3 regions of the Leptolyngbya sp. DQ-M1 genome follow, and region 3 is predicted to be linked to each of the others. Evidence: predicted binding sites of a transcription regulator. Region 3 holds the regulator's gene; each other region holds the start of a gene.
What was found. The regulator NtcA, encoded in region 3, controls nitrogen genes in cyanobacteria. The targets are predictions, from matches to a motif close to TTTGTANNNNNNNNTACAAA.

Region 1: the regulator NtcA is predicted to act here: its motif matches at 5,268-5,287, upstream of NC981_RS02020 (replication restart DNA helicase PriA).
Region 2: the regulator NtcA is predicted to act here: its motif matches at 4,595-4,614, upstream of NC981_RS20210 (DUF4327 family protein).

Annotation. Positions count from the first base shown of each region.
Region 1 is NZ_JAMPLJ010000001.1:417,091-427,053, reverse strand. Features, by position in the region: gene NC981_RS02060 (CPP1-like family protein) at 1-310, opposite strand, end outside; gene NC981_RS02055 (response regulator transcription factor) at 663-1,364, shown strand; gene NC981_RS02050 (hypothetical protein) at 1,566-2,093, opposite strand; gene NC981_RS02045 (histone deacetylase) at 2,157-3,074, opposite strand; gene NC981_RS02040 (hypothetical protein) at 3,213-3,533, shown strand; gene NC981_RS02035 (DUF2103 domain-containing protein) at 3,550-3,840, opposite strand; gene clpS (ATP-dependent Clp protease adapter ClpS) at 3,837-4,157, opposite strand; gene NC981_RS02025 (DUF4230 domain-containing protein) at 4,277-4,981, shown strand; gene NC981_RS02020 (replication restart DNA helicase PriA) at 5,363-5,542, shown strand; gene rlmN (23S rRNA (adenine(2503)-C(2))-methyltransferase RlmN) at 5,597-6,613, opposite strand; gene NC981_RS02010 (PAS domain S-box protein) at 7,139-8,695, shown strand; gene lgt (prolipoprotein diacylglyceryl transferase) at 8,749-9,600, shown strand; gene cobM (precorrin-4 C(11)-methyltransferase) at 9,607-9,963, shown strand, end outside.
Region 2 is NZ_JAMPLJ010000007.1:103,754-113,716, forward strand. Features, by position in the region: gene NC981_RS20185 (class I SAM-dependent methyltransferase) at 1-611, opposite strand, end outside; gene NC981_RS20190 (inositol monophosphatase family protein) at 987-1,946, opposite strand; gene NC981_RS20195 (alpha/beta hydrolase) at 2,085-3,020, shown strand; gene NC981_RS20200 (RNA-binding protein hfq) at 3,063-3,278, opposite strand; gene dapF (diaminopimelate epimerase) at 3,364-4,209, shown strand; gene NC981_RS20210 (DUF4327 family protein) at 4,258-4,479, opposite strand; gene pdxA (4-hydroxythreonine-4-phosphate dehydrogenase PdxA) at 4,791-5,822, opposite strand; gene petM (cytochrome b6-f complex subunit PetM) at 5,943-6,047, shown strand; gene NC981_RS20225 (metalloregulator ArsR/SmtB family transcription factor) at 6,081-6,464, opposite strand; gene NC981_RS20230 (SDR family oxidoreductase) at 6,702-7,685, shown strand; gene NC981_RS20235 (NAD(+) kinase) at 7,726-8,640, shown strand; gene nblR (response regulator transcription factor NblR) at 8,733-9,422, shown strand; gene NC981_RS20245 (DUF192 domain-containing protein) at 9,419-9,952, shown strand.
Region 3 is NZ_JAMPLJ010000005.1:285,024-294,986, forward strand. Features, by position in the region: gene NC981_RS17800 (HAD-IC family P-type ATPase) at 1-1,428, shown strand, start outside; gene NC981_RS17805 (hypothetical protein) at 1,434-2,048, shown strand; gene NC981_RS17810 (DUF885 domain-containing protein) at 2,097-3,845, shown strand; gene NC981_RS17815 (pre-16S rRNA-processing nuclease YqgF) at 3,842-4,258, opposite strand; gene NC981_RS17820 (DUF3084 domain-containing protein) at 4,292-5,689, opposite strand; gene ntcA (global nitrogen regulator NtcA) at 5,814-6,485, opposite strand; gene NC981_RS17830 (DUF3488 and DUF4129 domain-containing transglutaminase family protein) at 6,856-9,078, opposite strand; gene NC981_RS17835 (pentapeptide repeat-containing protein) at 9,151-9,915, opposite strand; gene NC981_RS17840 (hypothetical protein) at 9,932-9,963, opposite strand, start outside.

The sequences.
Region 1 (9,963 bases), on a different contig from region 3:
CCTGAGTGCTCGGCTGATCAATCAAGCTCATCAACCACTGGTTCGATTTTGAGGCTGGAGCGGGAGTTTCAGTCGGAGTCGCTTGCACTAATTTCTCTGGAAATCGAATGCGGTCGGGCACTTTGATCTTGCCTTCTTGGCGCAATCGAAGTCGCTCCATCAGCACAGAATCATATGCTGCTTCCACTTCTGCGATTTTTCGCTGATCACCTGATAATTCTTCAACCAAACGGGCACGAGCCGTCTGAATCTCTTCAAACGTCGCACCTTCAGAAACGCCTAACTTTTCATACGGGCTTTGGGCACTCATGGGCTTGTTACTCCACCTTCTCTACCAAAGTAACCTAGCTGCATTGGGGATTACAACTAGAGTGTAGACGATGTGTTCCCGACTTGGAGATAAGTTTTCTGATCCAACTGGATCACCGCTTTCTCTAGTAAAGCGCGATCGCCGCGCTGTAATCAATGTGCGTATTCCCTACTTCTAGTTTAGATTCGACCGTAAAATTGCGGAAACTTTATCAAACCAGGATATTCTAATCAAAAGCTAAGGCATACTAATGCTGATGACAAATTTCTTCTGTGTAAAACAGAAATAGGAATTTTTTCTTAAACGCCCGATCGCTCCCTTCTCAATTTACTTTTAACGCAAGGTTATGGTCATGGCTCCAGCCAAGATACTCGTCGTGGATGATGATCCGGCAATTCGGAATCTCGTTCATCGCTTCCTTACCAAGCAAAGTTATCAAATGGAATCTGCCGAAGATGGCAAATCCGCGATGCAAATTTTTGAGCAGTTCAATCCGGATCTCGTCATCCTAGACGTAAATCTACCGGATGCGAACGGCTACTCGCTCTGCCAGGAGATGCAAAGCCGCACCAATGTTTTTGTCTTGATGCTGACCAGCCGGACAGATGAGGCAGATAAGGTACGTGGGTTCGCTCAGGGAGCAGATGATTACATCACGAAACCGTTTAGCTTGGTGGAGCTAGGTGGTCGAGTTGGCGCAATTCTCAAACGTCAACGGATTGTGACCACTGCCGAGCAGCAATGTCTCGCTTTTGGGGGATTGGTCATTGATCCGGTACGGCGCGAAGTGAAGCTGAATGATGAAATTGTGCCCCTAACCGCGCTAGAGTTCGATTTGCTGCACTTTTTAGCGGCGCATCCCGGACGAGTTTGGCGACGGGCGGAATTGATTCAGGAAGTTTGGGATTACGAGTACGTCGGCGATCAGCGAGTAGTGGATGTCCATATCGGACAGATACGCAAAAAGATCGAGATTGATACGAGCCAGCCTGCTTTGATTCAAACGGTTCGGGGTGTCGGTTACAAGTTTGAGTCGCCTGCGGCAGTTAGCTAGGGCAAAAAACTCAACCCAATATAAAACCGGGGAAAGCTTTTGCAAACCCCGGTTTTATTGTTTACAGATTTAATAGGTAGATGAACAAAATTAAGTTCCGCATTGGGTTTGGGCTTCGGCTGCGCTCAGCCTACAGTGATCTGGCTTTTGAGCGTTGAGCGTAGCCGAAACGCGGTAACCCATTCTGTCTACCTACTTGCATTAATTTAGCTGAGTGTTTGCAATGATCTCTACAACACGATCGTTCTTCAATCGAAGCATCAATAGCGAAGCGTTCGCATCATTGCTGTAAAAGATTCTGTCCTGAATCGTCGTGCTGGGTGTTCCATACACTTGCGTGACTTTACTGCGACGATCGCCCACTCGAACATCTTCTAGTGTGGCAACTTTGGCGCTCCGGGTTGAGATGGAATAGACCGATGCGTTGCGCGCTTGATTGGCTCCTTCTGGTACTTCCAACCGGACTTCAAACTCTGCATACTGCCAGCGCAGCAGTACCCCACAACAAGGAGACTTCTCTGCTTTCATGTTCAATGGCTTACCCAGCCTACGCTGCACTTCAGAGGCTTTCATTCCCAGTTGGATTCCGCCAATACCCATTCGGGAGAAGGAAAATTCTTGCACTGGGGAGGTGGGAACAGGCGCGGAAAATGCGCTCGTTGGCGGAGCCGCGATGGTAGCAATGGTAAGCACAACAACTGGAAGAAGCGCTCTGTAATTTGAAGGCATCATCATTGGCGTATAGGGTGTTGAGGAATGCTTCAATCTGCGATCGACCCATTCCTCAACACCCTACAAACGGTATTGTCGAAAGACATCGCTCGCCGCCCGATGCACGATCGAATGCCGATAAACGAGCGCATCCATGTCTTCGGCATATCCGCCTCCAATCACACAAGCAACCGGATAGCCTTGCGAAACGCAGGTGGTTAAAACTTGCATCTCCCGACGATATAAGCCTGAATCTGTAAGTGCGAGTTTGCCTAAACGATCGCCCCAATGCGGATCAACGCCTGCGTCATACAGCACTAAATCTGGGTTGATTTCAGATAGTAAATCGGGTAAATATTCTGCCAAGGTTTGTAAGTATTCATCGTCTTCCATGCCTTCTGCTAACGGAACATCTAAATCACTTTGCTGTTTTGTTCCAGGAAAGTTAATTTCGCAGTGCATAGAGAATGTAAAAACACTTGGATCAGATTGAAAGATAAATGCCGTACCATCGCCTTGATGCACATCTAAATCGACAATTAAAATTCTTCTAACTAGGCCTAATTTCTGTAAGACACGAGAGGCGATCGCTAAATCGTTAAAAATACAAAATCCCGACCCATAATCGGGAAAAGCATGATGAGTTCCACCCGCAGTATTACAAGCTAAACCATATTGCAGAGCAAGTTTGGCAGTGAGAATTGTTCCTCCGACTGCGGTACAAGTCCGATTCACCAATTCAGGACTCCAGGGTAAACCGATGCGCCGCTGCGCCTTCGCATCAAGGGTTCCAGAGCAGTAAGCGCTGACATATTCGGACGCATGAACGAGTTCGAGCCAAGTTTGTGGTGGACATTCAGGACGGTGAAATTGTGCGGGATCAGCGACTCGATCATTTAGAAGCATCTCGTAAAGTTTCTTAAATTTCTCCATTGGAAAGCGATGATCCCGCGGCAACGGTGCAACGTAATTAGGATGGTAAATTAGGGGCAAATTCATGCAAAAAAACGATCGATTTCTATCTGTAGTTTTGTTAAAAAATTGCTTTCATTATTGCTATTTGTAAGACTTTCTAGAGTAGTAGACGTTTCATCCTTTAGACTGATTCATGACTTAAACCCGTCTTATACCCGCACTATGGCTCATTCAAATTGGCACGACTATTTGAACCTTGCTTCGTTCTTTGCCAGCGTCCTCGGACTCTATGTTTTGTGCAATAAAAAGCAAGCAGAGACAGAAGACGCTGATATTGCCGATCAGGTTCTATTTTCGATGGCGTTTGCCTATTGGATTGTACATTGCGTCGCGATTGGGGCACAGAAATGGATTTGCCCAGATTGGGAGGTTTGTATGCTGAGCCTCAAGTGGACAGGCGTAATTTCCTACCTCCTCACCTTCTCCTGCGCGCTGAGCCTACCGCTACATCGAATCGCCTCGACTCAACAGCAAGCGGAATAGTGACTTGAGCGAGCGGTTACTTCCCGTTCAGCAAGGCGATCGCGCTTTCAAGCTGATCTTGGTTCAGCGTCGTGAGAATGAAAACCTCTTGAACTGATTTACCTTGACGCGCAATCGCCTTGAACCCGCCCCTGATGGGCACAGAAATTTTGAGCTTAAACTGGGGAGAATGAGAGCGCACCGACCCGATTACCGCTGGCGTAACGGTCTGGATTCCCTCCACCTGGATTAGCTTCTCAAGCATTGCAATCAACCCCGGAATGTAGGTCGAATGCGTCAGCACCAGCCGCCCCGGTTTATTTTTCATGCTTGCTCCAAGGGAGCCATCGTTAAGCCCTCGACAGTTAACTGCATATGATAGAGTTCCGCTTGTTCTAGTGGGCCTGTCCAGACGATCGCTTGTCCTTCAAAATGCACTTGATTGGTCAGCTTCCAGGCGCGATCGCTGGTCATTTTTGGAATATACTGCATCAGGCATTTGGCGACGTGCTCAAATGTGTTGAAATCGTCGTCCAGAACGATTACCTTGTAGTTCGGATAGGTTTGGCGAGTCGTTTGACTGGTTTTCTCAAGAGTCGTGCCCCCCGCCGTCATTGAAGCTGAATTGACAAAAACGCTCGTCATAACTCTCAGTAAGGGCTTAATTCACTAAATTTATTACCAAATTCTAATTCAGTCTTCACTAAGTCGCTCAATTTTGAAATAGTAAGCTTGTTCTAAGCTAGAGATATTTGAATTAGACGATGCGAAAAAGAGATCGCCACAAGTCAGGAGCGGGCAGCGTGTTCAAAAATATTAGCTGGATGTTAGCGGGAAGCGGACTCATGTTGAGTGCTGTTCTCGTTACTGGATTCTTGCGATCGGGCGATCAGTTTTTCGCTCAGCTTAAATCGTTAATGAATGCCAAGCCGCCAGAACCCAAAGTCGAAACTCGATCGGTGGTGATTCAGCAGGTTCGGCAAGTGAGCGAACTGACAACGGCTGTATTCACAATGGAGGCAGTGGTGCCGACGCAGCAGGATGCAACGATCGCAGGCATGGTGATTGGGACGACAAAGCTGTTGTACATCGCGCGAGGGGAGGTTCGAGCAGGCGTTGATCTAAGTGGGCTAACCGCTCAAGATGTGAAAATTACGGGTGATACGGTTCGATTGCAGCTACCTGCACCCAAGATTCTAGACAAAAAGATCGATGTGACGCGATCGAGCGTGTACGACTACAATCGTGGGCTTCTCGGATTAGGGCCAGATGTTGCCCCCAGCTTACAGAAATTAGCTCAAGAAGAAGCGCTTAAAAAGATTCAGCTCGCGGCTTGTGCTGATGGAATTTTAAGCAAAGCTAACGATCGAGCAAAATTAGCCGTAAGCCAGATCATTCGGATTTCTGGGATTAAACAAGTGATTGTTGAGCCACAGTCTGTCGCAACACAGGAATGTTCAGCACCATAAAAAGAATACAGAACTGAGAAATTCTACAGCAAAAATACTGATTCCTGTTAATGGAAATTGCTCAAGATTATAGAGTTATTACGCTACTTTCTTTAAAGAAAGTAAGATATTTAAGCAGCCCTTTTTAGCTAAATTGAAACGCTCATCAAGCCGGGGATCACCCTGTAGATAGGTGATCCCTCGATTTGCCGACTCTAAAATAAGTATGAGATTTGAAGCGGCTGAGCTTTTTACCGCTAATAATATGAAGTAATTCGTCACAACAGTCTGCGAAGTCGTCGCAAATTTAGTAGCAATCACTACAACTGTTAAGCGAACATCAGCCGCTCAAAGCTCAAATTATTAATGTTTTGATTTAGCGATCGTATCGAGGAATTTAAAATGCAAGTCATTCAAGCTGTTCGGTGCCCGAACTGTGGTGATCATGCCGAGCGAATTCAAATTGAACCTGATCAATTGACGCGGACGCAGTGTGCCCAGTGCGATTATTTGATGATTACTTGCTCTAGAACAGGCAGAGTAATCGAAGCTTATGCACCGGGCATCTACGCGCGTCGATAAATTCTTTTGAAAGTCCTCAAAATGTGAGGACTTTCAATTGAGGACTTTCAACCTTTAAACTCCTGCAAAGGAAGCTCGGAGTTGACCACAGGCTGCATCCGCTTCTAAACCGCGTGTTTTACGAACGCTCACCGCAATATTCCGGTCTTTCAACGCATTCACAAACTGAGTAATCCGGCGCTGATCCGGTCTTTGATAATCGGCTTCACTGATCGGATTGTACGGAATCAGATTGACGTGACTCTGAAATCCACGCAGATGATCCGCAAGCTCGATCGCATGATCACGACAATCGTTCACACCCGCCAGCAAGATATATTCAAACGTCACCCGCCGCCCGGTCAGCTTCACGTACTCGCGGCACTCATCTAAGAGTGCTTCTAAGGGATACTGACGCGCACTCGGAATCAGGCGTTCTCTGACCGCTTGATTCGAGGCGTGCAAGCTCACTGCTAGTGTTGCTTGAAGGTGGTGATCCGCAAGTTTACGAATCCTACCGGGAATGCCTACTGTGGAAATCGTGATAAAGCGCCGACCAATGCCAATATCTTCATTCATCGATCGCACCGCGCTCAGTACATTCTCGACATTCAACAGGGGCTCACCCATGCCCATGAAGACAATGTTGCTGACGCGCTGTTGAAACACTTCCTGCACCGTGAGAACCTGATCCACAATTTCATGGCGTTCCAGGTTGCGCTCAAAGCCGCCTTTCCCAGTCGCGCAAAAATCACACGCCATCGGACAGCCCACTTGAGACGAGACACACACGGTCAGGCGCTTATCGCTAGGAATGCCGACTGTTTCGACAATCTGACCGTCACTCAAGCGCAATAGGAATTTTACGGTGCCATCGATCGATTTCGCCTGATGATAAATTTCCGATCGCCCGATCGCCCAATCTGCCATATCGGAGCGCCATTGTTTCGGGAATACAGAAATCTCAGACAGCGATCGTGCTCCTCGCTGATAAATCCATTGATGGAGCTGCTGTCCTCGATAGGCAGGCTGCTGCTGCTCTCTGACCCACTCGGTTAATTCTGGAAGGGATGCCCCTATTAAGGCTTTCATAGAAACTGAATAAAAAACTGTCGAAAATCTGGCGGTAACATCAACAAAACGCAGGCAAATTTTACTCGCTGAGCGGCACTGCATTATCAGGCGACTCCGGGCATTCGTTCCGTCAGGCTTCTATTCTAGACTGCATCATTCGCACTCTGGGAATTGCTCCAGCCGATTTGCGTATTTTTCGTGATTTCTTGTAAAACTACTTACTTGTTTTTAACAAATTAGAAAATCTACCCAAAGAATGATCCGTATAAACTCTGCTTTATGTTTTGCGGTCATGGTACAAACTTCTATGAGGATTTCAGAAATTGAATTGTCTTTCAAAGCCGTTTAGAATACCCGATCTAGAAGGTCAGCCTCTGTTTAAGTGGATTCAATATTGTTTCGTCGTTTGCCTGCACAGGCGATAAGATGAATGACCTTTGTCTAGCATCCTTTGATTCCTTTGCAAGTTATTGTTAATTTTCGTTCGCGATTCAAATCAGTTCTGATTCTTGCTCCTCACCTCAGCCTGGTAATTTTGTGGAAATGACAAATCACACACTTCCCGACAAACTTCTCCGTATTGGTTCTGTGGAGATTAGCCTGAGCCAATCGGAAGAACTGTTCCGAGCATATGTTGAAACTGCTAACGACATGGTTTACACCGTGGACTTAGAAGGACGATTGACCTATGTAAATTCATATGGTCAAAAACTGCTGGGATGTTCGCAAGAAGAAATTATCGGGCGATCGTATTTAGAATTTGTCTCTCCACCGCACCGGGATAGAACAACGCAAGCCTTCGCCAATTTGGTAGAAACAGGCGAACTCCGGGATTTTGAATTTGTGCTAATGACTTCACGCGGCACAGAAATTCATCTTGAAGTGAACGGAAAGCTTCTATTTCGTCACGATGAATTAATTGGCGGGATGGGAATTGGGCGAGATGTCACAGAACGGAAGCGAATCGAAAAGAAGCTGCAAATTTTTTCTCGCGCTGTAGAATCTGCGTATGACAGTACGGTGATTACTGACTTAGACGGCAAGATTCTCTATGCTAATCCAGCTTGCAGCAGAATTTTTGATTGGCAGACAGAAATGCTGGTGGGGACACATGCTGCTGTGTTTTATCCGGAGCGCAAGCAGACAGAATTACTGATTGCTCAAGCGATCGCAGGGGGTTGGAGTGGAGAAGTCACTTGCTTGCGGCGCAATGGTGATTTATTCCCGGCTTTGGTGTCGGTCAGTCCGGTTTTTGATGAAAACAATCAGCCAACTGCTGTTTCGATCATTACTCGCGATATTACTCAGCAAAAGCAAACTGAGGCAGAACTCGCAGCAAAAAATGATGAACTGGAACGCGCTAGCCGGATGAAGTCCGATTTCTTGGCGAATATGTCGCATGAGTTGCGAACTCCGCTGACTTCGATTTTGGGATTCTCGTCGATTCTGCAAAAGCAGATTTTCGGCGTTCTCAACCCAAAACAGCAGATTTACATTCATCAGATTTATCAGAGTGGACAGCATTTGTTAGGTCTAATCAACGATGTGCTGGACTTGTCGAAAGTGGAAGCAGGGCAATTGCGGCTGGAGCTTGCACCGATCGTTGTGGATGAATTGTGTGAGAAGACTTTATCGTTTGTCACTGAGCAAGCGCGATTAAAGGACTTGACGTTGCATTCATCGATCGAGCCTGGTTTAGAGCCGTTAATGGCGGATGAATTGCGGGTGCGGCAAATGTTGCTGAACTTGCTGTCGAATGCGATCAAGTTTTCAACCGAAGGTGGCGAAATTGGTCTCACGGTGAAAATGTGTGGTGAAATGCTCGATCTCACCGTTTGGGATCACGGCATTGGCATTCCCGAAGACAAGCAGCACCTTCTGTTTCATCCCTTCCAGCAGGTCGATGGTTCATTGTCGCGCAAGCATGAGGGGACAGGACTAGGACTGGCGCTGACGAAGAAATTGGCAGAACTGCATTCAGGTACCGTCGTGATGCATTCGAGAGAGGGTGAAGGCAGTCAGTTCACGATTCTGTTGCCGATGGATTTGCAGCATCCGGCAACCGTGGGAACGATCGCGATCGAGCCAAATCGCAGGTAAATCCACCGGTGAGAGATGTTATGGTGATCAGTGCCATTTCTCGGTTTGGATTTATGCTGTCTGATGTTGTTTTGGCGTTTCAGTTTACCTCTCCCGGACGCGGCATTGAGTTAGGCCCGTTGTCGATCCGGTGGTATGGCGTTTTGATTGCGTCGGCGGTGCTGATTGGGGTGAATTTGTCTCAGTATCTGGCATCCCGACGGCAGGTAAATCCAGATTTGATTAGCGATCTGGCAATTTGGTTGGTGCTGGCTGCGATTCCGAGTGCAAGGCTGTATTACGTGATTTTTCAGTGGCGCGATTATGCTGCCAATCCCGCCTCGATTTTTGCAATTTGGCAGGGTGGAATTGCGATTCATGGGGCGATTTTAGGCGGTGTGATTGCAGCACTGATTTTTGCCCGGTTGAAGCGGGTATCGTTCTGGCAGTTGGCAGATTTGGTCGCACCCTCGCTGATTTTGGGACAGGCGATCGGGCGATGGGGAAATTTCTTCAATTCAGAAGCATTCGGGAGTCCGACCGATTTACCCTGGAAGTTATTCATTCCGCTCGATCGTCGTCCGCTGGGTCTAGAAAATGTTGCATATTATCATCCGACATTTTTGTATGAATCGTTGTGGAATTTAGGCGTATTTGCGCTGTTGATGTTCCTATTCTTCAAACGTCCTCGGCTGAAAGTTGGAACACTATTTCTTACCTATTTAGTTGGATACAGTGCAGGTCGCGTTTGGATTGAGGGATTGCGAACCGATAGCTTGATGCTGGGCTTTTTGAGGATGGCGCAGGTGGTGAGTTTAACCGGAATTGCGATCGGAGCTCTCGGTTTAGTGTGGCTGTACGTGCTGCGGAGATCGCTGCCTGATGTTGTGCCTGACCCAAACACCCCGGATTCCCAACCTTCTTAGAAAAATATGTTGCATCATGCGCTTCCGCCTGCCGTCTACATTGTGGGTGCAGGGCCGGGAGATCCAGATTTACTCACCGTTAAAGCGCAAAAACTGATCGCGCAGGCAGATACGATCGTCTTTGCCGATTCGCTTGTGCCGCCGGAAATCCTTGAAGGCGCTCGATCGGATGCGGAAGTGATTCCGACCGCAGATAAGACGCTAGAGGAGATTTTGCCGATTTTGATTGAGCGAGTACGATCGCAGAAATCCGTTGTGCGGCTTCACTCAGGCGATCCATGCCTGTATAGCGCCATTCAAGAGCAAATGCAGGCACTGTTTGAAGCTGAGATTCCATTTGAGATTGTTCCTGGAATCAGCGCG
Region 2 (9,963 bases), on a different contig from region 3:
CGCATCAGATGGGGAAACTCCATCGTGATCACACCGTCGGGCTTCAGCATGAGCTTCATCCCGCCCACAAAATCATTGATGTCGGGAACGTGCGCTAAAACATTGTTACCCAACAGCAAATCTGCTTTACCATCGGCTGCAAGCTCGGTTGCAGTTTGTACTCCAAAGAACTTGTTAACAACCGGAATTCCCTTGTCTTTTGCAACTTGGGAGACATTCACCGCAGGCTCAACTCCCAACACTGGGATGCCCTTTTTCACAAAGTATTGCAGGAGATAACCATCGTTGCTGGCGATTTCAACCACTTTACTTTGGGAATTTAAGCCAAACCGCTCTACCATTAAATCGCTGTAATTGCTGGCGTTTTTTAACAGCGCATCAACATAGGATGAGAAATAAGCGTACTCAGTAAAGATGTCTTGGGGGCTGACAAACTCTTGTAGTTGAACCAGAAAGCAATTGTCACAAACATAAGTATGCAGTGGATAGAAGGGTTCCATCTCGTTTAATTGCTCTGGAGTGATATGGGTTTGACAGAGCGGTGACATTCCCAAATCGACGAACGTGTGATGCAGCGCAGAGCCACAAAACCGACAATTTGAACTACTCATAAAATCATGCACCTCACAGCATTAGGGCGCTACAACAACAGCACGGCAAGCTTTAAATCAGGTTTCTAGTTAGAGAACAGCTACGATCGGAGACTGACATCACTCCTAGCTCATATCAAGTCTCTTCTGAAAGTTAGCTGAGACAAGTCTCTACCATCTCTGCATAATTTTCCAGTGTTTCCACCTAATCTTTATCGAAACCTCAGCATCTTTACTTAAACAAAATAGAGATGCAAAAATTGCTGTTTGGCGGTTGAAAATTTTACGGAAATATTGATCGGATCTCTATACTTATAGAAATTGAATATTACTGATTAACCACCTTTCATCAACATATTATTTCTTGGTCTTAGCAATTCATAATCATAATGTGAGCTATATATCTGCTGCGGCATTTGCTGCGATCGCTGCCAACACCGCATCATGAATTTCTCCTTGACTCGCCACGATGCCACGATTCTCAATCAACTGAGCATTGGTTGAAAAATTCAACGGTTTACCGTGCATATTACTGACGCGCCCCCCTGCTTCTTCTACAATGATTGCGCCTGCTGCATGATCCCAAATGTTTTCGCGATAGTCTGGATTTTGTGACCAAGGCAATCGTAAATAAAGTGCGGCATGACCCGAAGCGATCGCACCATATTTGGCTTGACTGTCCATTTGCAAAGAAGATGCAGTTAGCCCGACAGCTTGAGCAATCGATCGCTGCCGTTCTGGATCGCCGTGACTCGTTTCTACACTTTCGGCTAAACGAAATTGGAAAGAGGTTTGATCGTTCAAAACCTTGAGCGCTTGTGACTGTCTAGTCTGGAGTGAAAGTCTTTGTGCTCCTTGCCCCCGGATTGCTGTAAAGATGCAGCCTTCTTCAAAAGCAGGACAAGCGATCGCGCCCAGTTTCACTTCTCCAGATTCAATTAGCGCGATCGCAATCGCATACTGAGCTCCTCTGAGAAACCCTTTCGTGCCATCGATCGGGTCAAGCGTCCAAAATCGTTCTCCGACTTTTCCTTGACCTAAGTCAATCCAGGCTGCAACCTGCTCAGGCATTGCATCTGGAATTAACGCTTGCACAGCTTCAGTCACCTTTGTTAACTGTGAGGCTGATTGGTAGAGAAGCGCAGCGCTCTCTTCTGCAACGATCGGGTCTTGTGGAAAGGCTTGATGAAGTTGGTGGCAAATAATTGCTTGAGCCGCAAAATCCGCGATCGTTACCGGAGAGCGATCCGGCTTATCTAGACTTACAAAATTCACTGATCGGCGGACTGACTCACAAAGAACAGCAGCTTGTTTTGCAGCAGCGATCGCAACTTTAGATTCGTGTTCATATTTCATTTGCCGTCATGCTCCGTATTCCTGACCGTAAAATCCGTAGTTCGCGGATACCATAGACTACCTTTTTTGTTGCAGGATAAGGTTTTGTTGCACAATGAGGGACTGGATAAAACTGATGCCCAGGCCGAGGAAGTTCACATGAGCCAAGATTCTCCTATTTCTACGATCGAGCCGCTAGACGGAATTGGCGGTACGATTCGAGAACATAAATGGAGTTGGAAAGGCAAGCCGCTGACGCTGGTGTACGAAGTGCTGGGGGAAGGTAAGCCGATCTTATTACTTCCGGCGCTGAGTTCAGTGTCTAGTCGATCGGAAATGCGGGGTTTAGCAAAGCAGTTGGCAGACGAATATCAGGTGTATGCGATCGATTGGATCGGATTTGGCGATTCGTCGCGTCCTGCAATGCAATACACCCCTGCTTTGTATGAAACCTGTTTGCGGAGTTTTGTGCAGACGATGTTTTCCGAGCCTGTGGTTGTGATCGCAGCGGGACATGCAGCGGGATATGTGATGGAGTTAGCCCAGCGGCAGCCGCCTTGGGAATGGGTTGTGTTGGTCTGTCCGACTTGGCGCGGCCCTTTACCGACTGCGATGGGAGAGCACCGTTGGGCGTATCGCCTGCTGCAACGGCTGATCGGATTGCCGCTGATTGGGCAATTTCTTTATTCTTTAAATACGACTCGCGGCCTTTTAAGCTGGATGTATGGGCGGCACGTTTTCGCAAAGAAGGAAAATATCACCCCTGACTTGATCGATCGCAAGTGGAAGACGACCCAGCAAAAAGGAGCGCGGTTTGCCTCTGCTGCATTCGTGACGGGGGGACTGGATCGAGTACGATCGCGCCAAGATTGGTTGAATTGGTTTCAGCCGCTTCCGGTGCCCGCGATGATGGTGGTCGGTGAAGAGATGCCCCCAAAATCCCGGCAAGAGGTTGAGATATTGGCGCATTTCTCTGGGGTGCAAGTGTATCGAATGCCCGGATCGCTTGGGCTGCATGAAGAATATCCGGAGCAGTTAGCAGCAGGAATTCTGTCGTTTCTTGAGAAATATCGATCGCGAAAACGCAGATTCTAAGCAAAAACCAGGAGCCGGATTGCCCCTGGCTCGGCGTGATTTTTAGAGTTTAGGCTTGATAAACACGATCGACTGTCTCCAGACGATTGTCGGCTGATCATAGTGATCGATGATGCAGATACAATGGGGGTCTTGCCAACGTACCTTTCCGGTAAGCAAATCTCCAGTCGAAAGTTTCATTTCGATCTCTTTTTCTTCGCGGATAATCGTCTGAATCTGACGAGTGCTTGGCAATCCGGTATCTAGTTCAATACTCATTGGGGGAAGTCCTCGATCGAAACCGTTCTAACCTACTAGAGTGCCTTAATTCACCAAATCCTACACATTCTTGTAACCGATCATCATGACGATTGAATTTACGAAATATCACGGGCTGGGCAACGATTTTATTTTGATCGACAATCGCACGTCCGATCAGCCGAAACTGACTCCTGAAGATGCGGTAAGGTGGTGCGATCGACATTTTGGCATCGGAGCAGACGGCGTGATTTTCGCGCTTCCGGGTCAAGATGGCACCGATTACACAATGCGAATCTTTAATTCCGATGGTTCAGAGCCAGAGATGTGTGGAAATGGCATCCGCTGTTTGGGGCGGTTCCTGGCAGATTTGGAAGTTGCAGAAACCGGAAAATCTCAACCCAAATACCGCATTCACACTTTAGCAGGGGTAATGACCCCGAAGTTTGAAGCCGATGGTCAAGTTACGGTGGATATGGGAGAACCGCGTTTATTGGCAGGAGAAATTCCGACGACGATCGCGGCTCCAGATCAAAAAGTAATTAATCAGCCGCTCGAAGTGGCAGGGCAAGTTTGGAATGTCACTTGTGTCAGTATGGGAAACCCCCACTGCATTACATTCGTGGACGATGTTGCCGCGCTCGAGCTTGAAAAAATTGGCACCCTGTTTGAAAACCATCCTGTTTTCCCGCAGCGTACCAATACCGAGTTTATTGAAGTGGTGCGATCGGACTACCTTAAAATGCGAGTCTGGGAGCGCGGAGCCGGAATTACCTTAGCTTGCGGAACCGGAGCTTGTGCCTCGCTGGTTGCGGCTGTACTGAATCAAAAATGCGATCGTCGCGTCACGATTGAGTTGCCCGGTGGTTGTTTGCAAATTGAGTGGGCAGTCGATAACAGGCTGTATATGACGGGCAGCGCTGAGAAGGTCTTTACTGGAATCCGGCAGTAGGGAGCGGAGAGTGGGGAGAAGGCTGAACGAATTTTCTCCCCGCTCTTCCTAATCGTTATCCCAGCATTCCTGACAGATTAGATCGCTAATGCGATCGCGCAGCAGAAAATCATAACGCTCTAACTCGGCTTCAAAGCGCATCCACTCACGAGCTGGAATATGCTTACAAAGGGTGTAAATCGGCTGTTGTTTGCTAATAACGCCGCGATCGATCAATTGGCGTACTTCGTCTTGAATCATTTCAAGCGAATACTGTACGGTCTGAAGCATGGGTCTACCTTCCTGAGAAATCTGGGTGTCGAAGATATCAACCTAACTAGCGTATAGGGACTAACTAAAAAGATATCCAAAGTTTAGCGCTATCTGTCTCCTTCAAACAGCGTACTTTGTAGTGAGATATACTGAATTATTTTCTACCTCATTTCTGAGTCAAAAATGTAAGAACTGTTACTAATGTCAGCAATTTATGACATTTGCTTCTGCACTAAATCTGCTCTTTGAAACGAAAACCCGGCTTTTCAGCCAGACCTGAGTGCTTACAACCTATGAAAATCATTCATAGATTGAAAATCATTCATAGATTATATTATTTCGGCTGAAGTGAAATATGCTCGACGCTGCACCAGTTCAACCGCAAGTTTGATTGCGGCTTTCATGCTAGTTGCATCAGCAATTCCTTTACCCGCAATATCAAACGCAGTCCCATGATCGGGTGAAGTTCGTACAAACGGCAATCCAATCGACGTGTTGACGGCACGATCGAACGCCATTAACTTCACGGGAATTAAGCCTTGATCGTGATACAGCGCCAGATACGCATCATGAGCTGTCACCGGAGCGCTCCCAAACCAAGCCTGACCCGGTTTGACCCACATCGTATCCGGCGGCAGCAATCCATCCAGTTGAACGTGAGGAAATCGATCGCGCATCTCGTCCAGCCAAGTCAAGATCCAATCGATTTCTTCGCGTCCAAGTTGTCCTTGTTCGCCACTGTGGGGATTTAGTCCAGCGATCGCAATTCGCGGCTGGGCAATTCCAAATGCGTGTTCAAGACATTCGATCAAAAGTTCCAATTTGCGCGTTAATCCATTCGGTGTAAGGGCATCCGCAACCTGCCGCAGTGGAATGTGCGTGGTTGCCAAAAGAGTACGTAATGTCCAATCGGTGTAAGGAGATCGAGCCACAAACATCATGCCGTAGCGATCGACTCCTGCTTTTTCGGCTAAAAGTTCGGTCTGTCCGGGGTAAACGTGACCTGCGGCTTTCCAGGCAGATTTGGCGATCGGAGCCGTAACGATGCCGTCAAACTCACCCGCCAAGGTTCGATCAATTGCGGTTTCTAAACACCGAAAACTGGCTTCGCCACTATAGGCATCCCCTGTGCCGAGTGTGATCGTTCCTAGACTATCAAGGTGCAGAATTTTGAGGTCTTTTGGGTTCGTTAAGTCAGAACATAAGGTACTGAGGCAATCGTGGATTTCATGGAGATAATTGCGATTTCCAACGATGGTAAGATCGGCACTTTCAGCGATCGTCGGATCAGCCAGTGCCTTAAGAATAACTTCTGCACCGATTCCCGCAGGGTCGCCGATTGGAATAATTAAACGAGTCATAGAAAACGTGATGAAAAACCCGTGACTGAACTGCTTTACAATACTTATGAACGGTTTCAAATTTCAAAAACGAACTTCGACAACCGAACTCGATCGCTGTTTAACAGGAGAATTGACACAATGGCTGGAGAGATTTTTAACACCGCAATCCTGGCGTTTACCCTGATTTTGGTTGGGTTGTCGCTGGGCTTTTTGCTTCTCAGACTTCAGGGCGGCGAAGAGTAATCACACGAAGCGAGAGTGATGGAGCCGTTTCCCTCACTCTTCTTCATCTAAATGCTCGGCAACCTCGCGGTAAAGATTAAACACATGATGATCTTTGAGCGAGTAATAGACATTACGACCCTGTTTCCGATATCCCACTAACCGCATCGATCGTAACGCCCTTAATTGATGCGAAACCGCAGATTCTGACATCTTCACCGCAGCAGCAAGATCACAGACGCAAATTTCTTGAATGGATAGCGCTGAGAGAATCCTCAATCGATTGGCATCCCCCAGTAAGCTAAAGAATTCTGCCATTCGCTGAGACTTTTCCACACTCAGAAGGTCGCGGTGCAGAGAGCGAATATGGTCTAAGTTCACCGGATGCTGATCACTGCATTGGTCAGCATCCGGTGTCACAAGATTAGGATTTGCCATAGAAATTCGAGAACGTAGCCTGCTACGATCGTAGATACTTTCAGAGTAGCGTACTTAGCTCTCTAGAATAAATGAGAGTTTTAACCCGCTCAAAGAAAACCGATACATTCCTTTACCTACGCTACGATAAGGAATGCTCGATTCTGGATCTCAAAACTCGATCGCCCTTATCGTGCTTTCAATGCGAGATTTCTGATAGAATTTATCGAAAAGTTAACATTTTGTCACAAACTCCTCATGAGCGTATTGATTGTAGGTGCCACGGGTACCTTGGGAAGACAGATTACTCGCCGCGCCTTGGATGAGGGATATAAGGTACGCTGTCTCGTCCGTAGTTCCAGAAGAGCGGCCTTTCTCAAGGAATGGGGAGCCGAGCTTGTCACCGGGAACTTGTGCTATCCAGAAACCTTACCTGCGGCGCTAGAAGGAGTGACAGCAGTGATTGATGCTGCAACGGCTCGCGCAACCGATTCGCTTAGCATCAGGCAAATCGACTGGATAGGCAAAGTTAACTTAATTCAAGCGACGAAAGCAGCAGGGGTCGATCGCTATATTTTTCTTTCTATTTTGGATGCTGAAAAATTTCCCAACGTTCCCTTAATGGAAATTAAGACCTGCACTGAAAAGTTTTTAGCAGAGTCAGGATTAGACTATACAATTTTGCGCCCTTGTGGATTCTTACAGGGATTAATCGGACAATACGCCATCCCAATTCTAGAAGGGCAAGGCGTTTGGGTCATGGGCAGTACCGCCCCAACTGCTTACATGGACACGATCGATATTGCCAAATTCGCTGTGCAATGCCTCAAAGTGCCGGAGTCGATCAGCAAAACTCTTCCCGTCGTTGGTTCAAAAGCTTGGAGCGCCGACGAAATTATTAAGCTTTGTGAACGTCTCTCCGGTAAAGAAGCGCGAGTGACAAAAACGCCGATTGGAGTCGTTAGAGCCACCCGTCGCATTGCTCAATTCTTCCAGTGGACTTGGAATATTGCCGATCGGCTGGCATTTACTGAAGTGGTCGCAACCGGAAGACCGCTCGTGGCTCCGATGGATGAAACTTATCAAATCTTGAATCTCAATCCGCAAGAGATGACAACGCTGGAATCCTATATGCAGGAGTATTTCAGCCGCATCCTGAAGAAGCTCAAGGAAGTCGAATATGCCCAAGAGCAAGCCAAGAAAAAGAAAGAACGCACCAAGAAAGCGTATCCTCGATTTTAGAATTAGATGTTTCCTGATTGTTTAGGATAGGTTTTTGCTTGTGCCGAAAGCTGGCATTATCTACAACGATGGCAAAGAAATTGCTTGTCAGGTTGCTACGCAACTCAAAGACAAGCTGATTTCGCTGGGCTGGGAAGTGGCACTTGCACCCGGTGCGGGTGGAATTTTGGGCTATGCCTCGCCGGAAAGTCCGATCTGCCATACGCCGATCGATCGATTAGTTCCACCAGGGTTTGATGCAGAGATGAAATTTGCGATCGTGCTTGGCGGCGATGGCACCGTTCTTTCTGCATTCCGCCAGGTTGCCCCTTGTCATATTCCTTTGCTCGCCGTAAATACGGGTCATTTGGGCTTCTTGACTGAAATCCTCCTCGACCAATTGCCAAATGCGATCGAAGCCATCTTGGCAGATGAGTACGAGATCGAAGAACGCACAATGCTGCGGGTGCAGATTGTTCGCGAGGATGTCATGCTGTGGGAGGCGCTCTGCCTCAACGAAATGGTGCTCTATCGAGAACCACTCACCAGCATGTGTCATTTTGAGATTGAGGTCGGACGGCATACCCGCGTCGATATTGCTGCGGATGGAATTATCGTCTCGACTCCGACAGGTTCAACTGCCTATTCTTTATCCGCAGGTGGCCCTGTGATCGTTCCGGGGGTTCCGGTGATGATTTTAGTGCCTATTTGTCCGCACTCATTAGCCTCACGAGCGCTGGTGTTTACCAATAGCGAACCGGTCACGATTTACCCCGCTAATCCGAATCGGCTAGTGTTGACGGCTGATGGCAATGCGGGCTGCTATGTCTTGCCAAACGATCGAGTCTGTGTGCAAAAAGCGCCGTATCCGGCTCGATTTGTGCGATTACGCCCACCCGAATTTTTTCATGTTCTCAGAGAGAAGTTAGGCTGGGGCTTACCGCATGTGGCTAAACCTTCGTCTGGACAATGCTGACAACTTTGTGTAATTGAGGTGTAATTGAGGCACTTTCGCAGATTACTGCGTCTATGGTTAAAATGGCGGCGTGAATTGTAAGCGAGTCGAGTATGAGTCTTGCAGATGCTCCCCCCTGTGTCCTGATTATCGAAACTGATCCAGCATTAGCCCATCACGTTAGCATTGATTTGCAAGAATCGGGGTATGACACGATCGTTGTCCATGATGCCCGTGCTGGATTGCGACAGGCGATCGAGAAACATCCGGCTCTCATCGTGGTTGATCGTTTATTAGATGGAGATTCCGGTCTGACGTTCTGCCACGATCTTCGCACAACCGGAACTCGAACCCCCGTGTTACTCCTGATGGCGCGGGATACGGTGGACGATCGAGTTGCCTGTATCGAAGCGGGAGCGGATGATTATTTCCTCAAGCCTTACCGCAGTGAGGAATTTCTCAAGCTTGTCCGGTTGTATCTCAAGCCGGACATTTCGGTTTCTGAACAATTGCGGTTCGGGGACTTGGTGCTAGATTTGGCAACTCGTCAGGCGTTTCGCAATGGTCGAGCGATCGATCTCACGATGAAGGAGTTTGAATTGCTCAAATACCTGATGGAGCATCCCCGCGAGGTGCTGACACGAGAGCAAATTCTAGAGAATGTCTGGGGATATGATTTTGTTGGGGAGTCGAATGTGATTGAAGTTTATATTCGATACCTCCGCTTAAAGATTGAAGACGAGGGCGAAAAGCGCCTGATTCAAACGGTACGCGGTGTTGGTTACGTTTTAAGAGAGTCATGAAATCAACGCATCAAATGATCTGCGCGAGTTTGGGATTGCTATTAGTCAGTTGCTCTACGATGCCGTCGGTACCTGATGGAATCGTAACTGGGGAAAAACCTGCACCTTCTCCCACAGCCCCCATAGTTTCCAACTCATCAATGGGTCAAATTCTGCCGCTTTCAGCATCGTTTAAAGTTGCAGATCAAGTAATCAAGTTAGAAGTGGCAAGAACTCCAGACGAGCAAGCAGCAGGCTTGATGTATCGTACAAGCTTGGCAGACGATCGAGGAATGCTCTTTCCGTTCAATCCACCCCGTCCCACCCAGTTTTGGATGAAGAACACGCTGATTCCTCTAGATATGCTGTTTTTACGGAACGGAATTATTCGATCGATCTCTGCAAACGTACCACCTTGCCAAGCAAATCCCTGCCCAACTTACGGTTCTCCCACCGAAGAAATTGATCAAGTAATCGAACTGAGAGCAGGTAGAGCCGCAGAACTTAACCTAAAAGCGGGCGATCGCATCACGATTCAGACAATTAAATAATACAAATAATA
Region 3 (9,963 bases):
AGAAACCGCACCAGTGAAGCCGTTCTGATTGCCTGTGGTGGATATGCTAAACCGATTCGCGACGAAATTCCTTTCTCTTCAGCGCGAAAGTGGAGCGCGATCGAATTTGCCGATCACCCAGGGACTTACATTCTGGGCGCACCGGAAATTTTGATGAAAGCCACAACTTTAGATGATGAAAGTTTGGACTACATCGATCGCCAAGTGAATCACGGCTATCGCGTTGTGTTGTTTGCTTATACATCAGGGTCAATCACCTTGGAGTCGATCGCAGGCTCCACGCTGCCCGAATTGACTCCGCTTGGAATTCTTTGCTTTTCTGACCAACTCCGACCTTCTGCCCGTGAAACGCTGCAAGGATTCGTCAAAGCAGGCATTACGCTAAAGATTATTTCCGGTGATAATCCTCAAACGGTTGCAGCCTTAGCAAAACAAGCAGATTTTAGCGATGATATTCGATTGATTTCGGGTACAGAACTGGCGCAGATGGACGAAGCGCAATTGATGCAGGCGGCGCGAAATTACAATGTGTTCGGACGAATTACACCGCAGCAAAAAGCGCAACTGGTTCGGAGTTTACGCAAATCGGGTCACTATGTTGCGATGACCGGAGACGGCGTGAATGATGTGTTGTCGCTCAAGCAAGCGAATCTTGGAATTGCGATGGAGAGCGGCAGTAAGGCAACTCGCAGCATTGCCGATATTGTGTTACTGAAGGATTCATTTGAAGCATTGCCGCATACGTTCTTAGAAGGACAACGCATTCAAAATGGCATTCGCGATGTCATTAAATTATTTATGGTAAGACTGAGTTGCGTGGCGTTGCTAATTTTTGCGATCGCCATTGTTTCCGATAGTTTCCCACTGTTAAATAAACATAGCGCGATCGTCACTCTGATTGGTGTAGGAATTCCCACAACGTTTATTCCAATCTGGGCACAACCCGGAGAACTGCAAAAGCGCAGTTTAGTGCGATCGATGCTACATTTCGTCGTTCCTGCTACGATCACGATTACGTTAGTGTCGCTCACCGTGTATCTATTTTATTTAGTGAGTGCTGTCTTGGATCTACCTCCTAATGTTGGACTTGCTGAGATCGAATTTAATATTCCTCGGACTGCATTAGTCACCATTTTAGTGTTTTGCGAACTGTTGTTGATTCCGTTTCTCAAGCCACCCACAAACGCTTGGACAGGCGGAGAACCATTAAGCGGCGACTGGCGATATACGATCGTTGCCGTTGCCCTACTTGTTGTCTATTTGCTGATTCTTGCAATTCCGCCGCTGCGGGTGTTTTTTGAACTGTCTCCGCTGAGTTTACAGGATTGCCTGTTTTTGGGTTTGGTTGCGATAGAGTGGGCGCTAATTCTGAGATTGTCCTGGCGGACTCGGTTTCTCGATCGCTTTTTAGGCGTTGATTTGGAGTAAGAACAATGAGAGACCTCCCTTCTAGAATTCCGCAATACAAAGTTTCAATTTGGGAAACGCTTGCCGTGGTGCTGGGCGCGATCGCTACGCTGGGAGTCGGCTTAACCGGACTCGGATTAAAATTTCTCAGCAATGCTGCAACCCCCCAACGCGCAGAAGCGATCGCCAGCAATATCATGACTTATTCCCTACCTGGAGGCTCTCAGGGTCTGCTGGGTGTGAATATAGCAGGCGCAAAAGTTGCCCTTGTTGCCAGCGAAGGCAATGAACCCGATATTCAGCTTTTGATGGCGCGGGTTCCGGTAGATCAAGAATCAGGACGGCGGCGGATCGATCGCATCTTAGACAGCATTGCGCTGGGCGCGGACGAAGAAGAACTGAAAATCAAGACGGTGCGGGCTGAAAACCGGACGCTGTGTGGACAAACGACGGGAATTGCGGTTCGGGAGGGATTGCTAAAGTACCCCGATTCCCCCGAAAAAGCGACTGTGATTTACCGAGCAAACATCATTTTGGGTGACAGTCGATATGTGGTGAATCTGCTGGCAAATGACGCAAATTTAGATGTAGCGCGAAAGAAAGCAGACGATGTGTTTAAGTCGCTCCAGTGTCGTCAGTAAAGAAATTTTTGTGACCGCTAAGATCGATCAGTCCCTTTTCACTGATTTATGGTTCGTGCTCTCCGGCTCTCGCGCAAAGTTCCCGTTTTGCTGGCGATCGCATCGTTCATGGTCGCGATCGCGATCCACTCCATTTCAGAACCGATCGCATCGGCAAAACCTAACTGGATCACAAGAAGCAATGAAAATACAAACCTTCTAATCAAAGCTGAATCAGAATCAAACTGCACAGATCAACCCACACTCAGCCAATCGCTGCTGAAACTAGATACAAACTATGTGCAATGCTACGAGCGAAACTTAAATGACGCAGTTGCAACACTTCAGACAAAGCGAAAGCAGGAAACTGAGCCATCGGTCAAACTTGATCTAGAAATTCTGATTCAATCAGCAAACGAGGAATTGCGATCGATTCAACTCGATCGACGATACCGTTTGCCTTATGTGAATTTAGCTAGAGAAATTAACCGCAGCATTGATGATCTCAACAAGCGCGATTTAACCAAGCAATTAAAGCGAATTAGCGGAGAAAATACAACTGCGATCGCGACGATGGCGATTCAAAGAATGCGAGAGAGCATGACGCAAGAAAACGTTTTCTTTCCCGAAAAATCGCAGCTTGAAAAAGATTTAGCAAATACAGCCATTCAACTCGAACAAATCAAGCAACGCATCGAACAACAGAAAATCGATCAATCAAGTTACACCAAACTAAAAGCACAATTAACCGAATATACAAACTTTGTTCGGCAAGAAATTCTACCCAAAGCCAGAACCAGCTTCCGCTTACCGAGCGAACTTTATGCAGCAGAACTCGCAGAACGAGGAGTTGAAATCCCGATCGACGAACTCCTGCAAAATGCCCATTCTGCCTTTGCCGCCATTCAACAAGAAATGAACGTGCTTGCTCCACAAATCGCCAGACAAAAAGGCTTTCAGGCAAAAGACTATGGCGACGTAATCCGCGCTCTCAAGCAAGAGCAATTACCGAGCGATCAAATTCTGCCGCACTATCAGAAACGCCAAAAGGAAATCGAAGCCATCATTCAGCGTGAAAAATTAGTCACGCTCCCGAAACGCCCCTTAACCATTCGGCTCACCACTGATCGTGAAAACGCCATTTTTCCCGTTCCGCAATACCATGCTCCCAAAGCTTCAAGCAAAACGGCTGGAACCTTCATCATTCCCCTCCTAAAACCAGACCCCCAACCCCGTACCTACAACGACTTCACCTATGCCGCCGTTTCCTGGACGCTCACTGCTCACGAAGGCAGACCCGGACACGACCTCCAGTTCACCACGATTCAAGATCAAGGCATTTCTGAGGCTCGATCGAAGTTCGGCTACAACCCCGCCAACCACGAAGGCTGGGCACTCTACGCCGAAGCGATTACCCTACCGTTCATGCCGATCGAAGGGCAGTTTATCTCCCTACAATTTCAGCTATTGCGGGCGGCGCGTGCCTTCTTGGAACCCGAACTGCATTTAGGTAAAATCTCGACGACCGAAGCACTGCGCGTTCTCACCGAAGAGGCAGGCTACTCAAAGTTCTTCGCTCAGCAGGAAATCGATCGCTATACCGTCCGGCTTCCCGGACACGCTCCCTCTTACTTCTATGGCTATCAACGCCTGATGCAGCTTCGCAAAGATGTCGAACAACAACTCGGCGAGAAATTTGACTCCCAAAAGTTTCACGACTTCATTTTGACTCAGGGATTCATGCCACAGCGATTGTTGCGTCAGGCAGTGCTAGAACAATTCACTCAAGCCCGTCTAGGCGATGAATCGATCCCTTAGCTCACCAAGCGTTCTAAATACCGTTCGATCAGCAAAATCGCCACAATATCATCGATCGCTCTCGGCGGCGTTCGCATTCCTTGCGGGATCAACCGATTCAACCCTTCTGGCGGATAAAGCTGCCAATAGCGATCGCGAGCTTCTAAGGAACTATTGCGCTCATCCACCGTAATAATCCGCAGCGGCTCACTTAATTCATTCGCAATCTTGAGCTTCCAATCTTTTGAGGAAGTCTGATCCCCCATCACTAATAGCGAAATCGGATACCGCTCCCGCAAGCCTTGAATCGTCGCGATCGTGCTTTCGGCGCTGATCACTTCATGATAGTAGAGGCGGCGATCGACCCCCATGACCGCTAATCCACACTTTTGCCGCCCTGGATCAAACCCCAGAATTACTGGCTGTTCCGCCATGCTGCGTCTCTACTCCCCTATTCGCTGGATATGTTAGCTCGATGCTCTCAGCACCACTTGTCCGTTTTGAACTGCCACTAATTCTATTTTGAGCGGCCCAGCCGTGTATGTGGTATCCGATGCGATCGCTCGCAGTTCAACCGGAGTGGGATAGCGCCGCAGCTGGTCAATGAATGATCCTAATGTAAGCAGTTTTTCGATTTGAATGTTGTCGTTCAAAACGCCAGCGACACGAGCGCGAGTATTAGAAACAGCAAGCAGTTCTTGAATCGACCGTTGGAAGTCCTGCGGTGCAAGCTTGGAGGGATCGATCGTTTGGGCAGCGATCGTCTCTCCCGCAGAAAACACAACCCGATTGGGGACTGCACTCATGTAAACAAACACGGGTTTGTTTTCGCCTTTGACATAGTTTGCGAGGGCTTGTACCCGAACCAGATAATCTTGACCATTCCTGATTTGTTGAATCAAACTTTCAACTTCCGTCGTCCGAATCTGCACAATTTGCAGATCATCTCGTCCGAGCCGCAGTGCCTCAACCGCAGAACGATTTGCATATTGCAGGAGTTGATCGATCGCTGCTTTCGCACCTTCCGAATTTCCTACGCGCACCACGCCAGAAGACAACACTTGTGTCCGATAAATCGCCAGATCGCCGCTGCGAATTAGCTCGACATCCCGTTCAATTTGCTGCAGTGTCGCAGTTAGGCTGGCTCGTTGTGCCTCTAATCGCTTCAGATCCGTCTCACGCTGCCCAATCACCTGATCGCGCTCATTAATCTCACGATCGCGCTGTTCAATCAGTTTCGTGCGTTCGGCAATCTCTGCATCGCGCTCGGCGATCTGCTGCTTGACCTGATCGCGCTGCGTAATCAGGGTCTTTTGTTCCGACTGCAGTTGATTGATATCGCTGCGGAGTTTTAATGCTTGACCAGACACCGCGACCAGTTGACGACGCGTGAGATCACGCTGCGCTTCGGTGGTGCGGAGTTGAGCATTGGTTTCCCGTTGGCGATCGATTGAAGTTTTCAGATCGGCATTGATTCGCTTTAGCTGTTCCTCAACTTGGGCGCGTTCCGATCGAGCTTCTGTGAGTTGTTTCTCGACTTGCGCTTTCTGAGCATCGGTCGCCTTCAGATCGGTGGCAGCTTTTTCCAAATCGCGTCCGCGATCGCGCAGCTCGGTTTGGATTCGCCCAAAGTTCAGCAGCATTTCGCGAAAGGTTTTACTTGCCAGCAGCAGCACTCCTAAAGTTGAGGCAGAAATCAGCGTTCCGGTCAAAATGGTGACTACGACCGCGGTTTGCTTCGGACGAAGATTAAACAAGCTAAGCCGCGCTTTTCCCACACGAGTTCCCAAGCGATCACCCACTGTTGCGATCACTCCACCCAACACCAACACCACCAGAATTAAAATCAGCCCGACATCGGACATAAGACTCCCAAGAGATCCTTAGACCAGCACTTTTACACTGGCAAGGCAATTCTAGATCCGCCTATCATTATGCCTGTTCGATTTATACTTCGGGCGGGTCTTCAAGGAAAGAATTCTAGTCCAATTAGGTAAACTGCTGACTTAGCGTTACCGGGTTGTGAACGGTGATTTTTTTCTTGTGAATCGAAATCATTTTGTCCTGACGCAAATCTCCCAGTAAGCGCGTCACCGTCACGCGAGTCGAACCGATCGCTTCAGCGATCGCTTGATGCGAGAGTTTGAGGTCAATCATGATTCCCTCTTGCGATGGGACTCCAAAATCGCGGCAGAGAATCAGCAAAAAGCTCACCAATCGCGATCCCATATCCCGGTGCGCTAAGGTTTCGATCATCATCTCGGTTTGCAAAATCCGCGAGGACAAGCCTTTGAGCATCAGCATCGAAAGTTCGGGGTTTTCCTTCAGTGCTTTCTCGACTTGCTCGATCGGGATCGAAAGCAACTCAACCGGGGTAAAGGCAACGGCGTGATAAAAGCGATCGGCTCTTTGTCCGGTAATCAGTGACAGCACCCCGAATACGCTATTTTCTCTCAGCAGCGCCACCGTAATTTCTTCGCCTGCTTCGTATACCCGCGACAGTTTGACGGCACCCTTGACCAGAAAATACACTCGTTCTGCCGGATCTCCGGGAAAGAAGATTGTTTTGCCCCGTTCAAACGTTTCAATCACGGGAGGATATGCACTTCCTCCAATCTGACGGAACATTGCTGCAAGCGGTCTATCCTTGGTCACAACCATTTCTTTCCTTGTCGTGTCGAGTGCTGGATGAGTTTACAAGCCGGTCAGCGATCGAGCTTTGTAAACAATTGATGACTTTAGACCACTAAAACTGAGTCACCGAATGCTTTTTGTACACTGCGCTACATTTTAGCCGTGATCCTGAAAATCTCTGGGAATTTTCTACTTTCGAGCGTGTTTTTTTCGGCACGCTTAGATTCTCCCTCTCAGGGCTGAATAATTTTGGAAGATTGTACCGTAACTCGAATCGGATGGCGATAGTGTCACTTGCACCCATTCGAGCGGATTCCTTTGTGCTGCTGAGGTCGAGACGGTTGCTATGCGAAATGAATACTGCCAATGGTGTTGCCTTTGGCACAGGCTTACTCATTTACTTTCGCTGAGGTTTTAGTCTCTTCAACTGATGCCGCAGCGCTTCAATTTCAGGTTTTTCTCGTCCGTAGCGCCACTTCACATACGCTTGGGAAATGTCTTCGATCGCACCTGCTTGCTCTTGAGTCCGCATGGTTTTTGCTCGTCGGGCATATTCTAGCGGCGTATCTGCTGAAGATTTACGAGTGCCTTGCGCTTCGAGGCGAGACAGCATTTGCTGATAAAGCCGCTCCATCGGTGCAAGCTTCTGCAACCGCTGGTAAGTTCGCCATTTTTTCCAGCCTTGACCACACAGCCAAACCAGCAAGGCAGTGCTAATCATTAGTAAACACGCGGTCAAGAATCCACCTAATCCTTGAGTAAACAGCGCCAAAAACCAGCCGATCGCGCTCCCGATCGTCCGAATTACTTCGCTGATCCAAGCCGTTACAGGCAGAGGTAGCCATCCCGCGACCCAGTTCCAAAATCGCTGCAGCAGACTAAAGGGCTGATATTCCTCGATCGAAGGCGGAATCAGTTCACGTCCCGGAATCGGGTCGATCGTGAACCATCCCATGCGTGGCACGAAGACTTCTGTAATCGCGTAAGCATCGGTATTCTTCACAATGTACAGTCCGGTGAAGGGATTAAATTCTCCGGGCGCATATCCCGCTACTAATCGCGCCGGAATGCCAATCGATCGCAGCATCATCGTCAGTGTCGTAGAAAAATGATCGCGATCGCCGCCTTGATTTTGCAAAAATGCCTCGACGAGATCTTCACCCGGCTTCAGCAAATCCAGGTCTTGCCGAACCTGATAACGCTGCTTCAAATACTGCCCCAGATAAAGCGCCTTTTCATAATCGGACTCGATCGGCTGTTCAGAAGTTGCCAGGATTCGCTTCGTTTCTTTAGCGACATTCTGAGCAATTCCCGCTGGAATCTGTAAGTGTGGACTCTCTTTTGGATACTGCGCTCTGGACGAATACAGCCGCAGCAACGTGCGATCGCGATACGGCACATCCGACACCACGGTATAAGTAATGCCATCGCTTAACTCGATCGGCGCACGTAATCCTGCTTCGGGGTCGATCGCAATTTCATCGGTCGGGAAATAGATTTCTCTCGCCCTTGAAAGCGCCGGAATTAGATTCGGCATTGGGGCAATAATCGTGTAGGTCTGCACCACTTCGCGTGTTTTGCCGATCGTCACCGGAGTCGGCAGAAAGAACCGATATGACCAAGGTGAGCGTTTAACTGTCTGCGTCTTGTCGTTGCGCGACACTTCCCAACCCTGCCCTGTGTAGCGATCGAAAGCCATCACCCGCCAAAAGCCTTCGATCTGCGATCGCACCCGCATAATGACTCGCGGCTTTAATGGATGCCGCACGTTTTGGCTAATCTTGTCGCCAAATCCACCATAAGACAGGTCATCCGGATCTTGGCTTTGCCCTGCGCCTTTTCCGCTCCCCGATCGCATTCCCACACGCGGATCTCGACTCTGACCCATGCCCGGATTGGTAATCACTCGGTTATTAAATCGCTCCTGAACGCTCACCGGAGAACTGACCGGAAATATACGTAACTGATAGCCAGGAAGTCGCGGCATCAGCGCAAAAATCACCAATCCCAATGCCAGCACGATCGCAAAAATCGCAGGCAGCACTCGAAAATTGATTTTCTTAAAGCTGGTGCGCTCTAACTTGACCACATCTACGCCCAAGCGCGAACAATAATCGAGCATCAGTACCGGGAGCGCGATCGCCAAGAATACCAGCAGCATTGCGCCAAACAGCATCGTCTGACTCAGCGTACTTGCCACCGACAGCAGCACTAGCCCAATCATCATCGAATAGCCCAAATCCTTGCGGCGTGGCAAATCAAAGCTGTGCAGCACTTGGATCTGAATCAGAAACTCTGCCAGCAGCAGCCGATTATCACCGTTCTGAGCACCACCGAGCATCCTGCCAAAAAAACTAAACAGCACGATCGTCATTGCGATCGCCAACAGGAATTTAAACCCTGTATTTTTCTTGCGTCGTCGATGCCAACTCCAGTAGGCTCCGATCGCGCTTAAGGGAATTGCCCACACGCTCAACTGAGTTTCCGCAGCCAAATCTGTCGCCAAAATTCCCACGCTGACAAGCGACTGAGTGAGGACTCGCAGAAGAATCGATTCTTCTGGTTTTGCTTCTGGAATGACCTGAATTTTCGCTTGGATTTGCTGCCACCAGTTTTTCATGCGGAGAGAACGAAGGAATTTTACCTCCAGAGTACCCGTTTACCTGAAAAAGACGATGGCAGGGCGATCGCGTCATCGACTTAATCTAGCGGGCAAAACCGCACCCGCCAAATTTGCACCTCTGAGATTCGTGCCGGCTAAAGTTGCCCCAGTAAAATTTGCCTTGCCCAAATTTGCCCAGGACAAGTCAGCTCCCGACAAGTCAGCACCCGTGAAATCTGCCCCAAATAAGTAACTCCCGCTAAAGTGAGCGAACTTTAAATTGGCTTTGTGGAAGGTCGATCGATAAAAATGCGCTCCGCTTAATTCCGCCTCAACTAAATTTGCATCGCTCAAATTGGCTTCGGCTAAGTTTGCCTGAATCAAAATCGCATTGCTTAAATCCGATCGCCGCAAGTCTGCACCTGTAAGATCCGATCGCTTAAATTTCGCCCCCCGTAACTCTGTGCCAATCAAATTCGCCCGAATCAGATCTGCATCATTAAAATTCGCCCCTTTGAGATCTGCTCCGATGAAATTGGCATCGGTTAGATTAGCGTGGCGAAAATCTGCTCCAACTAAGTTCGCATCCACAAATTGGGCGTGCTGTAATGTCGCGTGCATAAATTCAGTTTTCTGAAGCACTGCTTTATTAAATTTTGCCGCGTTCAACTCTGCTTCATTCAGCACTGCCCAGCACAATCTAGAGCGACTAAAATTCGCTCCTCGTAAGTTTGCGCCGCGCAACTCAATCTCATCTAAATCCGCATCGCTTAAATCCGGCTCGATCGTCGGATAGCGCGATCGCCACTCCGACCAAATCACCGCGCCCTTATGCAGCGTCATCAAATGTGCCATCACCGCCACGATCGCTTTACTCCTTACGATCGCTGTAGTGTTCTCGTC